DNA from 3 places in the Peribacillus sp. AS_2 genome. Region 1 is predicted to be linked to each of the others. Evidence: riboswitches for the same ligand, from Rfam matches in the RefSeq annotation. Region 1 holds a riboswitch; each other region holds the start of a gene.
What was found. Region 1 has a riboswitch for thiamine pyrophosphate ahead of tenA (thiaminase II). Riboswitches for the same ligand answer to the same signal wherever they lie in the genome.

Region 2: another riboswitch for thiamine pyrophosphate. It lies ahead of thiC (phosphomethylpyrimidine synthase ThiC); the one in region 1 lies ahead of tenA (thiaminase II).
Region 3: another riboswitch for thiamine pyrophosphate. It lies ahead of OTG27_RS15680 (ABC transporter substrate-binding protein); the one in region 1 lies ahead of tenA (thiaminase II).

What each region holds. Positions count from the first base shown of each region.
Region 1 covers NZ_JAPTGA010000004.1:367,529-369,802, forward strand. The annotation lists gene OTG27_RS09685 (aspartyl-phosphate phosphatase Spo0E family protein) at 1-14, opposite strand, end outside; gene OTG27_RS09690 (Fur-regulated basic protein FbpA) at 267-455, opposite strand; SAM riboswitch class I at 626-730, opposite strand; TPP riboswitch at 888-992, shown strand; gene tenA (thiaminase II) at 1,090-1,779, shown strand; gene thiW (energy coupling factor transporter S component ThiW) at 1,795-2,274, shown strand, end outside.
Region 2 covers NZ_JAPTGA010000003.1:23,691-25,964, reverse strand. The annotation lists gene thiC (phosphomethylpyrimidine synthase ThiC) at 1-1,254, opposite strand, end outside; TPP riboswitch at 1,390-1,504, opposite strand; gene OTG27_RS05710 (HAD family hydrolase) at 1,622-2,274, opposite strand, start outside.
Region 3 covers NZ_JAPTGA010000008.1:68,599-70,872, forward strand. The annotation lists gene OTG27_RS15675 (protein-glutamine gamma-glutamyltransferase) at 52-879, opposite strand; TPP riboswitch at 1,192-1,301, shown strand; gene OTG27_RS15680 (ABC transporter substrate-binding protein) at 1,435-2,274, shown strand, end outside.

The DNA.
Region 1 (2,274 bases):
TTACGGCAATGCATCATAGACACCTCCCATTTATTCAATATTTTTACACTTTTATCATAATGAAATCACTAGTTAAAATCAACTATTTTCCAGAAATTAAATGTGTTATTTTATAGGTCAAATGTGACAAAACACCTATTTTGTTATTTAATTATGTATAATTTGTGTCGTTTTCTAATAAACGCAAAAAAAGCATCCACTAGTGTAGACTGCGAATGCTTACATCATATCCCTTATCCAAAAATCCAAATATTGTATTCCGATTACTATGTCATCCATTCAGAAGGTGACTCGTTATTAGGTCTATTTATAACAATCTTATATTCATCTTCAAGTACTTTTAATGGGGCATCATAAAGGTGCCTTTCATCAGAGGTTTTGTATACTCCATTGGCCAATAGCTCTTCAATGAGTTTTGCCTTCCTCTGTTCAATCCTCTTAAATAATTCTGCCATGTAAATGGCTCCTTTCCGTCCTAGTGCCTGCTTCTAGTTAGCTAAACTTTATCAACTTGTTTGATTTCACCAAATTATATATACCTTTTCTAGTATGTCACTAAACGTTATTTCCCAAAAATAAAAGCCCCTTCTAATTTAAGAAGAGGCTGACAGTGTCCGTTCGGCTCTTCTTATCTTCCAAGCATATGCTTGTTGGATTTAGCACAGTTCCCTAAACGGGTCCGCTGCCGAGGTTTCTTAGGGCCAAGTCCCTCCACCTCTCTGGATAAGAATTCAATATATAATGATGTAGAAATGATTCTATCCTAATAATCTTCAAAAGTCAATTACCTGGTTCTCCCTTTTTTCCTGGACATAAAGTGATTCCTCTTTCAAATACGGGTTGCATTTTCTTGTCTTTCTGATATGATGTCAGTAATTACATACAATTCACACCACTAGGGGAGTCTTTTTTAAGACTGAGATGGAATTAGTTCCGGACCCTTTGAACCTGAACCGGCTCATACCGGCGGAGGGAAGTGGATGATATCGTCCATTTTACAGACTATATCCATCTACCCCGTTCCGTATTCAGGAACGGGGTTTTTTATTTAACAAAGGTAAAGGGAGCCATTCTATAGGAGGATGAACAATGGAGAATACAAAATTAGAAACATTCAGTGATAGACTGCATGCACGGGCAAAAGAGATTTGGAAAAGGAACCATTCACATCCCTTTGTCCAAGCAATTGGAAACGGCACACTTCCTGAAAAGAAATTTGCCTATTACCTGAAGCAGGACTATGTCTATCTCATGGATTATTCCAAGCTCTTTGCTTTAGGTGTCATCAAAGCCCATAACATCGAAACTATGTCAAAATTTGCGAGCATTTTAAATGAAACCCTTCAAGTGGAAATGGATATTCATCGGCATTATGCTTCCGAATTCGGGATCAGCTCCAAGGAATTGGAAAATACAGAACCTACTCCAACCACTCTAGCCTATACAGGTTACATGCTAAATGCAGCTCAGCATGGGACTTTGGCAGACTTGATCGCCTGTCTCCTGCCCTGCGCTTGGGATTATTATGAAATCGGTTTGCTATTAAAAGAACAAAATGGAGCAGCACTGGAAAACAATCGCTACGCAGATTGGATAAGGTCCTATTCATCTCCTGAATTCGGGGAAGCACACAAGTGGCTAATCGCTTTGTTGGAAGAATTGACGGAAGGCATGCCTGAAAAGGAACTTCTTAGATTAGAAAAGCACTTTTTGGTTACTTCCCGATATGAATATTTATTCTGGGACATGGTTCAAAATGAGCAGGATTGGCCTCTGTAGGTGGTTGACATGAGGATGAACCCTATCAAGAAACTGACATTGACTGCCATGATCACGGCTTTAACGACGCTTACCAGTTCATTTATTTTCATCCCTGCAGGATTTGCAAAAATCTTTCCTATTCAACATCTGGCAAATGTCCTGACGGCGGTTCTATTGGGGCCTGCATATGCGGTGACACAAGCTTTTTTAGTTTCCATTATTAGAAACATGATTGGTACCGGTTCAATTTTCGCCTTTCCCGGCAGCATGATTGGTGCACTTTTGGCCGCCATCCTTTACCGAAAAACACAAAGCTTAAAATTCGCCTGTTTAGGGGAAGTGATCGGGACCGGCTTTCTCGGTTCCCTGGCCTGTTATCCGCTTGCAACCCTCCTATTGGGAGAAAAAGCTGCTCTTTTTGGTTTTTTACCGGCTTTTATGTTCAGTTCATTCGCAGGTGCGATTTTAGCTTTCATATTACTTAAAATATTGCTAAAAAATACTTATATGAAG
Region 2 (2,274 bases), on a different contig from region 1:
TGCTTCTTGACAGACTTCCAGCTGTTTATCCATATTTTCTTTAATCAAATGCATCGGTACGTGACCGGGTCCCTCCACCATGACTTGAACATCGTGCTTCCAAGCAATCTTCGTCAATTCCCCAAGTGTTTCCAATTCCGCAAATTGTGCCTCATCGTTTGCATCTGCAATGGATCCCGGACGGAGACCGTCACCTAATGAGAAAGAAACATCATACGTCTTCATGATTTCACAAATCTCTTCAAAGTGTGTATAGAGAAAGCTTTCTTGGTGGTGGGCCAAGCACCATTGTGCCATGATGGAGCCTCCCCGGGAAACAATACCCGTAACTCGCTTTGCTGTCATTGGGATGTATCGCAAAAGCACACCAGCGTGTATGGTGAAGTAATCGACACCTTGCTCAGCCTGCTCGATTAATGTATCCCGGAATACTTCCCAATTTAAATCTTCCGCGACCCCATTCACTTTTTCCAATGCTTGATATATCGGAACCGTCCCAACAGGCACAGGTGAATTCCTGATAATCCATTCCCGCGTCGTGTGAATATTCTTTCCTGTGGAAAGATCCATTATGTTGTCTGCACCCCATCGTGTAGCCCAAGTCATTTTCTCCACTTCAGCTTCGATCGATGAACTGACAGCTGAATTTCCAATATTCGCATTTATCTTCACGTGAAAATTACGTCCGATGATCATCGGCTCACTTTCAGGATGGTTAATATTTGCCGGAATAATTGCCCGCCCGCTAGCTACCTCTTCCCTTACAAACTCAGGGGCTACATTTTCCCTGATCGAAATGAACTCCATTTCTGGAGTAATGATCCCTTTGCGGGCATAATGGAGCTGGGTTACGTTTTTCCCTTTCACCGCACGCAATGGTTTTCTTTTCAATCCCGGAAAAACTTCGGCATTGGATTGTGACTCCACTTTTCTATATCCGTTATCTTCCGGCTTTATTTCACGCCCTTCATACTCTTCAACATCTTCCCGTTCCAGAACCCAGCTGCGTCTAATCGGGGCAAGGCCTTTATGAATATCAATCGGATATTCTGAATCCGTATAGAAGCCGCTTGTATCATATACACGTAAAGGCGGATTCTCCTCTTCGCCGAATGCCCCTGTCGTCGGACTTAGCTCAATTTCACGCATAGGTACTTTAATATCGGGTCTAGATCCCTCAACATACACTTTTTTACTCCCGGCAAAACTGGACATAATTGAAACGTTCATGTCATTTACTGAATTACTCTTCATGATTTCATTTCTCCTTTTTAAGTTCATTTAAAAAGGACAAAATCCAATCCACTTCGCACGAAAAAGCCAGGTCTCATATTTAAGACCCGGCTAACGTTAGTATGACTACAGAAATGACCAATTGAAAGGTCATCGTTTAGTAGATTCTAACTTCCCCACGCTGGTATGAACCAGATCAGGTCCTGAGGGTTAAGAAGCTTAAGCGCTTCTCTCTCAGCCCAACTTTTATTGGACACCCCTAGTCTGAATAATTTAATTGATTACAGGGTAACTATATCTCACCCTTTTCATTCTGTAAATAATTTAAAAGACCTAGTATTTTCTCTGCAATCATCTAAAAATTTGTTATTTGGAGGAGGACCGCCAATTAATTCCCCAGGCTCCCAAGGATAGGGAAAAGCTCCTCTAAATGCGTGATTTCGTAGGTTGGAATCACTTCATTCCGTTCCTTATCATGGCGATTTATCCAAACCGACTTTATGCCTACCCGTGATGCTCCAAGGATATCGGTCATTAAATTATCGCCGACCATCAATACTTCATCCTTATCTAGCTCCATGATTTCCAAAGCATGCTCAAAAATGGAGGCATCCGGTTTACCTCGTCCAAATGCGCCTGAAATCACGATTTGGTCGAAATAAGGAACCAGTTCAGGCGTTATTTCAAGTTTGGTATTTTGCAGCTCAGGAGATCCGTTCGTAAGCAATAGCAATTTGTACTTCCCTTTTAATTCATCCAGAACACGGAATGTTTCTTCATAGATAAATGGCTTTTTGCGTCTTTCGGCCGGGAAACGTTCTGCCAGTTCAAGTCCAAATTCCGGGTCATTGATCCCTAATGCCTTCAAGCCCCTCGTCCACGCTTCTTTCCGATAAGCCGGTACAATCCCGGCCATCTTCCGGAATTCATCATGATCATCCTGAAAATTCCCCCATAGTCCCTCAAATGGGTTGATTCCAATCATTTGAGTGAATGCATATGTATCGTAAGAAGAATAAAGATCACGCGCTTCCTTCCGCA
Region 3 (2,274 bases), on a different contig from region 1:
TTATGTCGATATTCAATAAAACGGATTTATGGCATAGGCGAAATGCCAGGGTCATGAAAGGTATATCTTCGAACCTATTTCAGAAACAATACAATTGGAAAGGCTGGCAGGACTGTTATCGGGCTTGGCACGGGGGTTATTTAGTTGGAATTGTCTATAGAAGGAACTATCCAGGGAAATGATATGCGTTGTCAGAAATGCTGATATGGTGGCGAATGGCTTTCTATTGCTATTTAATTCATCGATGATTCCCTGTGCAGTGGTAATCCCGATCCCGTGGCCATAAAAGAGGTTATTCCCTAATAATATGGCATTTTCACCTTGCCATTCAGGGGTTGCCAAGTCGTGATCAGGGTTTTTGAAGTAAACGCAATCACCTGGTAAATAATCCCTTCCTTGATGAATAATGAGAGCCATATTCTGTGGAGGGCGAAAGTCATATAAAAATAGGTCTGAAAAAAGATGGTCGAAATTCCTAGGGCCGATCAAATCCAAAATCGCCTTTAAAAAAGTGACGACCATTGCTGTACCGCATTCGAAGGCATAAAGCCCTCCATTCATGAAAATGTCAACGAGCGCAGCATGAGGGAGAATCCCTGGCTGAAGGGTAAAGGTGCCATCCTTTGAAAGGTGCCAATAACGTTGATTGGATTGAGACTCCTCAAGTGTGGAAAAATCCGGACCGCTTTTATCCAACGCAATAGCTGCCTCTATGACTCGGTTCCTCAGCTGTATCTCGAAATTAAAATCCCCAAAGTTCCGGTATTCAAAAACGTTAGAATCTTCCGCCAAGCATTGAAGAGTTTCAAGCGATTTGGCAGAGGCTGTACCTGGTTGGATTTGACTGACATCTAACCATTTGTGATTAATCTTTATCATGACATATCCACCTTTTGCTTATGAAATTAAGGGTTTAATAAAACAAGTAAACAAAAATGTCTACATGTAATGCTCATTATATGAATGCTTGAAAAGAAATGACTATTTGGAACGTGTCCGCCGCCGTTGCAGCCAAGAATGATTGGAACGGAAAGAGGCAGAATTATTTTGCTTTCAATGATTTTCGTTCCAAAAGATATTTGCAAGATATCCTGAAGTGCCAGGAATACCTTTCCAATTAGAGAGAAGAAGCAAATTAGTATTCCTTTTTCCCCATGAATTGATATAATGAGAGAGAAAAGTTCATATGTGCGAGAAATGTAGGGGGGCCAGTACTGCTGGCTGAGATTGCATCCATTAGATGCTGACTCTTTGAACCTGATCTGGGTGATGCCAGCGGAGGGAACATATTATGACTGATTTTCTGTTTTGTATGTTAACGTCCGAATTCATCTTCGGGCGTTTTTTGCTTTTTTATCCAGTATTTGAATAGCCCTGGAGCCCTATTATGGTTCCGGCATATGAATCTTATAAGATGTGTAGGAGGATAATGACTTGAATAAATTCTTACCACTGTTAACTTCGTTCTTCCTTTTAGCTGGATGCGGAGCAGGCGGAACTAATGAAAAAGAAGAAGCATCTAAAAATGAAAAATTAAAGAAGGTATCGGTCGTGCTCGATTGGACACCGAATACAAACCATACAGGATTGTATGTAGCCAAGGAAAAAGGTTATTTTAAAGAACAAGGTCTTGATGTGGAAATTATCATGCCAGGTGAAGCTGGAGCTGATAAGCTTGTCGCTTCAGGGAAATCTGAATTTGGCGTGAGCTATCAAGAGGGCATAACACAGGCCCGCGTACAGGGTGTGCCGATTGTTTCGGTAGCTGCCGTCATCCAGCATAATACTTCGGGATTCGCTTCCCCTGAGGCTAAGGACATTACGACTCCCAAGGATTTTGAAGGGAAAACGTATGGTGGCTGGGGATCTCCGGTTGAAAAGGCCATTATTGATTCACTCATGAAAAAGGAAAATGCGGATGTAAATAAAGTGGACATAGTCAATACAGGAGACATGGATTTTTTCACTTCGGTTAAAAGGGATATAGATTTTGCCTGGATTTATTATGGTTGGACAGGCATTGAGGCTGAGTTGCGAAATGATAAGCTTAATATGGTGTACTTAACGGAATACTCTGATAAGCTTGATTACTATACGCCTGTTTTGACTACAAATGAAAAGATGATAAAAGAAGATCCCGAGACTGTTAAAGCATTCGTCCATGCAGCTTCGAAAGGATACCAGTTTGCGATTAAGAATCCTGATGATGCAGCAGATATGTTAATTGAGTCTGCACCGGATCTTGATCCAAAACTAGTGAAGAAAAGCCAGGAG